One region of the Mesobacillus sp. AQ2 genome, then DNA from elsewhere that is predicted to be linked to it. Evidence: riboswitches for the same ligand, from Rfam matches in the RefSeq annotation. Region 1 holds a riboswitch; the other holds the start of a gene.
What was found. Region 1 has a riboswitch for cyclic di-GMP ahead of QNH36_RS21645 (OmpL47-type beta-barrel domain-containing protein). Riboswitches for the same ligand answer to the same signal wherever they lie in the genome.

Region 1 (4,271 bases):
GATGATGTATTGATGCTCACCTTCTGATGTATTTGTAAACGTCTTTTTAGGAGAAGATGTTGACGAAACGGAGCCGATCAGCAGCTCCTCATTATCTATTAACTCATAAACATTATAACTATTAGCATAAGGAACTGAGGTCCATGCAAGTGCTACATCATTTCCATTTAGGATAGATGCTGTTACATTTTCCGGCTTTTCCATTACAGGATGAACAAGCGATAGTTTAATAGCTGTCCCCTCAGGTGACTGGCTTGAAAAGTAAGAGAAGGAATGGACGACAAACTCATAATCCCCAGCCGGCTGGTTGGTCAGCGTAGCATACGTCCCTCTTACGGTTGTCTTAAGGACCTTTTCCCCATCAATAACCTGATAGACCTTATAACTGGCAGCGTACTCAACTGGCTCCCATTCAAGTTTAATATCATTGCCATTAAGGATTGAGTATTTCAGGTTTCCAGGAGCCTGCATGACATAGCCATCAAGAGTGACTTTCACGCGGCTGCCTGTTGCTGATTCGCCAAACCTTGAAGAATAGGAATACACTTCATATTCATATTCACCAGCTTCCATATTGCTGTAGGATATGCTCGTACCAGTTACCGTCCTCTTAAGTACCTTTTCGCCATCAAGTATTTGATAAATATTATAATTCGTTGCGTATTCAGCCTTATCCCAGCTTAAAGAGAAGCTTGTCGGGGAGCTAGTAGAATATTCTACATTGCCCGGTGCCCCCATTTTCGGATGAACAATGTCAACACTGATTTTCAATCCGTCTTTAGATTCCCCAATTCTTGGATTCGACGAAAAGATTTCAAAATCATATGTTCCTTCAGCAAGGTTTGAATAGGTCTTACTAGTGCCTGTCAAAGTATCCTTCAACACACGCTGGCCATCCACGATCTGATAAATCTTATATTCACTCGCATTTTCGACAGCATCCCAGGATATGTTCAAGTCGTTTCCGTTTAAAATCTTATGACTGCCATTTTCCGGTGCCGCAAGTTCATAGCTGTCCACTGTAACAGTCAGTTTAGACCCGTTTTCAGACTCGCCAAAGCGATCGCTGTATGAATAGATTTCGAATTGATATTCACCGGCAGGCTGTCCTGAAAAAGTCACTGAAGTTCCTGTCACAGTATTTTTCAGAACCTTTTCCCCATTAATAACCTGATAGATCTTGTAGCTGTTCGCATAATCGACGCGCCCCCAGCTCAGGATAATATCATTAAAATTAATGACTCTTGCCGAAGCATCAGGTGCCTGCATGACAACTGTGCTGACCGTCAAAGAGATCCGACTGCCCTCTGCAGATTCTCCAAAACGGTCACTAAATGAATGGACAACATATTCATAGTCTCCTTCTGGCTGGTTAGTAAATTTAACACTTGTTCCAGTAACGCTTTCCTTAAGAACCTTTTCCCCATTCACCATTTGATAGATTTTATATCCATTTGCCAGATACGAAGACTTCCATTTCAATGTGACATCCGTGCCGTTAGTGATAGTAAATGACAGATCCCCCGGCTTCTCCATAACAGGCTGGATCAATTCTGCAGTGATCGGTTCCGATGCAGCAGATTCGCCAAAGAACTTATTCGATGCAGAAACAACATATGTATAGCTGCCCGCTTCAGCATTCGTTTTCGTATAGCTATTGGAGGTTGTCTTTGTAATTAATTGTTTCTTTCCATCCACCAGCACTTCATAAATAAAGTACTCTTCAGCATATTTTGAAGCTGTCCAACTAAGGACCAAATCGTTTCCATTTTGGATTTTATAGCTTAGATTCGTTGGGGCTTCCATTGAAGGATAGACAATGTCGACAGTTATCGGTGCTGAAGGACCCGATTCAGCATCACCGTTCAAAGTAGAAACGGTATATTTGTAGTTTCCTTCACGAAGGTCATTCAGGCTGTAGTTCACTGTCTTTGCAGTACCAATCAGTGTCATCTGCCCTTCCTGGATTTCATAAACGTTGTATCCTGTTGCTCCATAAACAGCATCCCAACTGAGCTTCACGTCCTCCGGGGATGGTTTTGAATAGGCGAGATTGCTTGGAGGCAGCATACTCCCAACATCATTTGCCATGGCTGTCCCTATAGGTAAAATCAATTGAGCAACCATAACCATGACTACGACTAAAGTCTGGATTTTAAATAATTTCCCTATCATCTTTCTCTCCTTTTCCGAAAAAAGAGCAAACAAAAAGACCTTACCCAAGGCCCATAGTAAAAAAGTCTATGTATCCTCGTGGTAGCCGGCTGCCATCTACCTAAATAACTAGAAATGTAGAACAGGCCCTTGGCTTTGCGTCTCATAGTTTCCTATGATTTGCCTTTTTCACTTATATTTACCTTTAATTTTAATACAAAAGACCCTGTTAATTAATAGGTACATTTACCTATTAATTTTTAAGTTAATAGATTATAATATAAATATAGCGGAACACCTGTTCCTGATTAGAGGTGTACAATGAATGAATTTCACGATATTTTAAAATACATCCCTGTTTATCAGCTAGGATTGATTAATGGCAAGTTACTTGGAGATGGGAGCTTAACAATCGAAATAAATAAAAGCCCTCGTCTTCGGTTCCAGCATCGATACAAAGATAAAGACTGGTGTTTCTATTGCTACAGAAGCCTTAAAGATTTTGTTCCCCTTACGCAGCCAAAATATAAAAGAGATAAAGATTCAAGAGTCAGCATAGGATTCTCGGAATCAGTGTATGTTCAATCGAAAACATCAGTTGTTTTTAATTATTTGAAAGAGAAATGGTATAAAGGACGGGTTAAAGTCATTCCGATAGACATACTCCAATTAACCTTGACTCCTGAAGCGTTAGCATGGTGGTTTCAGGATGACGGCTACCTTTTGAAAAAGGGAGGTATTGTTAAAAAAATCATCCTCTCAACAGATAACTTTTCCCCTACTGAAAATAATTTGTTAATTGAAATGATGAAGGATAAATTCAAATTACAATTCTCGCTTGATGGCCAAAATCGATTATGCATATACGACAAACGGCAAATCATGTATTTTTTTCACCTTGTAAAGGATTACTTACATCCTTCAATGATGAGAAAGCAGATACCTACTTGTTCAGAAACAGGTTTAATTTTTCCACATAAAAAACGGACATCAGTATATCTTCCCATTAAACTTCAGAAACCCACAAAGGAAATTAAAGAGCTGATCCACTCTATAACACCAGAAATATTCATCAAAATATGGTTCGAAGATTATCAGCTTATTACCCCTAATCATTTAGAATGGCAATTTGCACATCAAGTAACTTTAACTAATGAAGAACTATTAAAAATCTCTTCCATTCAAAGAGAAACAGGAATTACAATGAGTGAGATTTTGTCTATTTCAATCATTGAAGCAAGAAAAAAAGGCCTGTCCAGTGGACAAACCTCTTAAGGTAAAAATTAACGAAGAAGTTGAAGAACTCCTTGTGGCTGTTGGTTTGCTTGAGCCAACATAGCTTGTGCTGCTTGAGAAAGAATTGAATTCTTAGTTTGTTCCATCATTTCTTTCGCCATCGTGCGAACATTTGCTTTCACAAATGACCAGACTATATCTTCACCCTCTAATAAACTAGTAGGGGTCGGGCACTTCGGATTCGCAATGCTGATGGTCATTGCTTCACCTATGGATTTCATCATCATAGCTACCGCCTTAGATGGTTTATCCTAGTCGTTGAACCTTCTCCACTCTTTCGAGCCAGGAGCTTGGCTGCTGATTGCCCAATCTTTTCTTTTTTCAAGCCATCACGCCTGCCGTTTCCGGCTACGTTGTGGCAAGAAAAGCTATAAGGGGTTTCCAGCAATTCACCCGATCATGATCTCTGGCCGTTACCAGCCAGGACGACTGTGCTTGTCACTGCTCTTAAGCAGCTAAAGCATAATCAACGTCACGTACACGTGATTCTGCAGCAGTTAAGTTTTCAGAAGAAGTGTTCAGGTTGTTGATTGTATGTTCTAAACGGTTTTGAGTCGCACCTAATTTTGCTCGCTCAGTTGATACTGTTTCAATTGCAGTATCGATTGCAGCAAGTTCAGTTTGGGCATTAGCTTTAGTTGTTAAATCTCCAACGGCAACCATTAGCGTTGTTGAATCAGCATTAGAGAAAGTATAAGAGATAATCTGACCAACATTAGCTCCTACCTGAAAGTCAACTTGTCCAGTAGATCCATCCCAAAGTTTTTGAGTATTAAACTCAGTTTCATCAGAAATACGGTCGATTTCTGTAACTAATGCCT
Region 2 (4,271 bases), 310 kb from region 1:
TTGCCATTATGAATGCCTCCAATTTAATTCGCGTTAATACTATGGTTTATAGTCTAGCAAAAAAATCATGGCAGACAAAATGTTACGTCCACCATGGTAATGGGTAAAATAAACATGAGCATTTTTGGTATTGGGATGTTAGGTTTTCTGACGAAAATCTGGACTTTGGACTTTAGAAGGGATATGCTCTTTTTTGAATAGTTTTTCGTGAATTAGGAGGGTTATCATGAGCTTGCAAAAGCAGATAATTGAAGATTTGAATGTGCAGCCGCAAATTGATCCCCAGCAAGAAATCAGGAAAAGAATCGATTTTTTAAAGGAATATTTGCTTACATCAAGGGCGAAAGGGTTCGTTCTAGGCATCAGCGGCGGCCAGGATTCCACTCTGGCGGGGAAACTTGCGCAAATGGCTGCGGAGGAATTGCGGTCAGAAGGCAAGGATGCCAAATTCGTCGCTGTCAGACTTCCTTATGCGGTGCAAAAAGATGAGGATGATGCTCAGAAAGCACTGGAATTCATCAAGCCGGATCAAACGATCACCTTCAATATCCAGCCTGCTGTCGACACCTTCAATACCCAGTTCGAGGAAGCGATTGGCGAGAAGATGACAGACTTTAACAAAGGAAATGCAAAGGCAAGGATCCGGATGATCACCCAATATGCTATCGGCGGGCAGGACGGCTTGCTGGTGATTGGGACAGACCATGCTGCTGAAGCAGTAACCGGATTTTTCACAAAATACGGGGATGGAGGAGCTGACCTGCTGCCGCTTACCGGCTTGAACAAGCGCCAGGGCAGGGAACTGCTCAAAGCATTGAATGCAGAATCAAGACTGTATCTGAAAGAGCCTACCGCTGACCTTTTAGACAACAAGCCGCTTCAATCGGATGAAACCGAACTTGGCGTCAGCTATGAAGTAATCGATGATTATCTTGAAGGAAAGCAGATTGATGAAGCAGCAGCAGCCAAAATTGAGGGCAGATATCTTGCTTCAGAGCATAAACGGCATGTTCCAGCGTCCATGTTTGATTCATGGTGGAAGGAATAAGCACAAAAAAGGCCTGGCTAAGATTTTCGATCAAAAGCCAGGCTTTCCTTTTTATTCAGTTTGCGCAATAGCTAACTGTGGCGCATCCTCTTTGTCTGTCACTTTGTCGATTTTATCGGTGAACATCTGGAAGACCCGCTTTTTTTCTTCCAACTCCTTGATATACTCTTTCAAATCATTGAATTTCTCCTCAAATGGCTGATGATACAATTCGCGAATCTTCCTGTTCAGGTCCGGATTCACTGTCGACTGGACAACCTGCTTCGTGATGTTAAATTTATATGTATACACTTTAAGCTCATTTTTTACTTCGTCATACTCCGCATCTATTTCTTTAAGAATCTCTTCAATTTCTGCTTTCCATTCATCTAGCGACTTTTTAACATGCTGTTCCATAAGGATCCTCCTGCCATTCGCCTGTAATAAAGCTTCTTCCTTTTATTCTAGCAACTGAACTTTACATAGAGATTGCTGGGATATTACATTGTGAAAACAATGCGCTAATCAAAGTTGGCGCCTGAAAGGGTTGTCTATCTTTCATGCGCTCACAAAGTTATAGGAAATTAGACTCATCTTTGTAATTAATTGGCGAATTTTGTTGAAAGTATGGTTCTAAAGTTTTATATTTTAAGTAGAACTGAAAAAGGCAAACTTATCGAAAGGTGAGGACGCAAAGCCACGAGTCTAAGGCCATGCTGCTAGGATAGTCGGGTTGCCAATAAAAGATCGGATGAGTATAGAACATATCGGTGAATGGTATTGGTTGACTGTTTGCCAAAGGAAATCCGCCGTCTTTTTTGGAGGATTTTTTTTATTCTTCCTGGTCCATTCTGCACAATCATGCAAAAAGAACTGAATTTCACGTTTGCCGAGTGTGAGAAAGGATAAATAAAACTTAAGTATCTTGACAGGACGAGTGAAAATAATCCTTTTGGCAGGTTTTGTTTTTAGGAAAAAGGATTTTTGAAAAATAGAATGGAAGGTGGAGGAAACGTTGACTGTATTGTTTGGGACGGTAGAGTACTTTGAACGGGAGATAGAGTTTCATTTAACAGATGTTGAAAAAAGGGAAAGGTTCCAGGAAGAAATTCAGCAGATACAAATGAAGCTGGAAGAAGAGCTTCGGAATGATTTCATCTGTGACGAGAGGCTAAGAAGGGAATGCCTTGAGAATCTATCAAATGCATGCAGTAAATTAACTGAAGATTATGTAGTTTGATAACTGCTAAAATATGAAAGCCTGTGGTGCGGACCACAGGCTTTTTCTATTGATTAAACATTTTCGATGATCGTTGCGACACCCATTCCGCCGCCTATGCAGAGGGTGGCCAGTCCGTATTTTTGTTCTCGTTTCTTAAGTTCGTGGATGAGTGTGACTAGAATTCTTGCTCCGCTTGCTCCAATTGGGTGGCCAAGCGCAATGGCACCGCCGTTGACATTTACATTCTCCTCGCTCATGCCAAGTTCCTTCATGACGGAAAGAGCCTGTGCCGCAAATGCCTCATTCGCCTCTACTAAATCGATATCCGTTAACTCCATTTCCGCTTTCTTAAGGGCTTTCTTAACAGCGCTAACAGGCCCAATACCCATGATGGATGGATCAACGCCCGCAGAAGCATTCGCCTTGATGGTTACAAGTGGAGTAACTCCTAGTTCTTTTGCTTTTTTGCCACTCATCACCACAACTGCAGCTGCGCCATCATTGATTCCAGAAGCATTGGCTGCGGTTACGGTTCCGTCTTTCTTGAATGCAGGCCGTAACTTGCCAATCTTTTCAAGAGTGCTGCCGAATTTAGGATGCTCATCCTGATCGACAATAATAGGATCGCCTTTACGCTGTTTCACTTCTACAGGGACGATTTCATCCTTGAAACGTCCAGAAGTGATCGCTGCTTCTGCCCGGTTCTGGCTTTTGACTGCGAAAGCGTCCTGTTCATTGCGCGAGATTTCATATTTTTCGGCAAGGTTTTCGGCAGTAATACCCATATGGTAGTCATTAAATGCACATACGAGTCCATCGCCAAGCAATGTATCAACGAGTTTTTGGTCGCCCATTTTGAAGCCTTCTCGCGCACCTTTGAGAACGAAAGGCGCCTGGCTCATATTCTCCATTCCGCCAGCGACAACGATATCGGCTTCACCTGCTGCAATTGCTTGATATGCCAGGTGAACGGCCTTCAAACCTGAGCCGCATAGTTTATTGATTGTCATGGATGGGCATGTCTCTGGAAGTCCTGCTCTCATGGCAGCCTGGCGTGCCGGATTTTGACCAAGCCCGGCTTGAAGGACATTTCCCATGATGACTTCATCGACGGAATCAGCACTAATATTTGCTTTTTCCAATGCAGCCTTAATAGCGGCCGCTCCAAGATCAACTGCAGATACCTTTGAAAAAGCTCCGCCAAAAGCTCCTGTAGCGGTCCTGACCGCACTTGCAATCACAATTGAATTTTCCATTTTTACTGCCCCTTCCGAATTAAAGTTAAGAAAGGGGGAATTGCTCCCCCTTTGTTGTTATTATTATACTAGTCCAGTTAACTTGTAGACTGCAATAATGAAGAATACAGCCAATGTTTTTATTACAGTAATAGCAAAAATATCTTTATAAGATTGTTTATGAGTTAATCCGGTAACAGCAAGCAAAGTAATAACTGCACCGTTGTGAGGAAGTGTATCCATTCCGCCTGATGCCATCGAGATGACACGGTGCATGACTTCTGGCGGGATATTGAATTCTGTGATTGCCTTCATGTAAGTATCAGCCATTGCACTCAAAGCAATCCCCATACCGCCTGAAGCAGATCCAGTCACACCTGCAAGAGTTGTAGTCGTTACTGCTCCATTGATGAGCGGATCTGTGAATGTTGTTGAAATTCCTTTACTCACAACAGAGAATCCTGGAAGAGAGGAAATGACTCCGCCAAAACCGTATTCAGCCCCAGTATTCATCGATGCAAGCAAGGCACCGCCTATTGCAGTGTTGACTCCAACTTTAAATCCTCCGGTAACCTTCTTCCAGTCATATAAAAGAGTAGCCAGGATGCCAAGAATCAACGCCAGTTCAACGGACCAGATTCCAACTACTCCAGCCATCTGGACCGTACCATAGGATTCAAGACCAATCTTTGAAAAATCAAACCCATTCGGATACCATTTTGGCAGATTCACTGTGAAGAATTTGTTAGCTACACCAACAAGCACTAATGGTACGAATGCAAGTACA

Region 2: another riboswitch for cyclic di-GMP. It lies ahead of QNH36_RS20105 (hypothetical protein); the one in region 1 lies ahead of QNH36_RS21645 (OmpL47-type beta-barrel domain-containing protein).

What each region holds. Positions count from the first base shown of each region.
Region 1 covers NZ_CP126080.1:4,298,721-4,302,991, forward strand. Annotated here, with positions in the region: gene QNH36_RS21645 (OmpL47-type beta-barrel domain-containing protein) at 1-2,175, opposite strand, end outside; cyclic di-GMP riboswitch class I at 2,253-2,349, opposite strand; gene QNH36_RS21650 (endonuclease) at 2,476-3,429, shown strand; gene QNH36_RS24015 (flagellin) at 3,438-3,677, opposite strand; gene QNH36_RS21660 (flagellin N-terminal helical domain-containing protein) at 3,898-4,271, opposite strand, start outside.
Region 2 covers NZ_CP126080.1:3,992,921-3,997,191, reverse strand. Annotated here, with positions in the region: gene QNH36_RS20120 (lactonase family protein) at 1-7, opposite strand, end outside; gene nadE (NAD(+) synthase) at 227-1,048, shown strand; gene QNH36_RS20110 (hypothetical protein) at 1,100-1,444, opposite strand; cyclic di-GMP riboswitch class I at 1,684-1,768, shown strand; gene QNH36_RS20105 (hypothetical protein) at 2,043-2,267, shown strand; gene QNH36_RS20100 (acetyl-CoA C-acetyltransferase) at 2,321-3,505, opposite strand; gene QNH36_RS20095 (GntP family permease) at 3,569-4,271, opposite strand, start outside.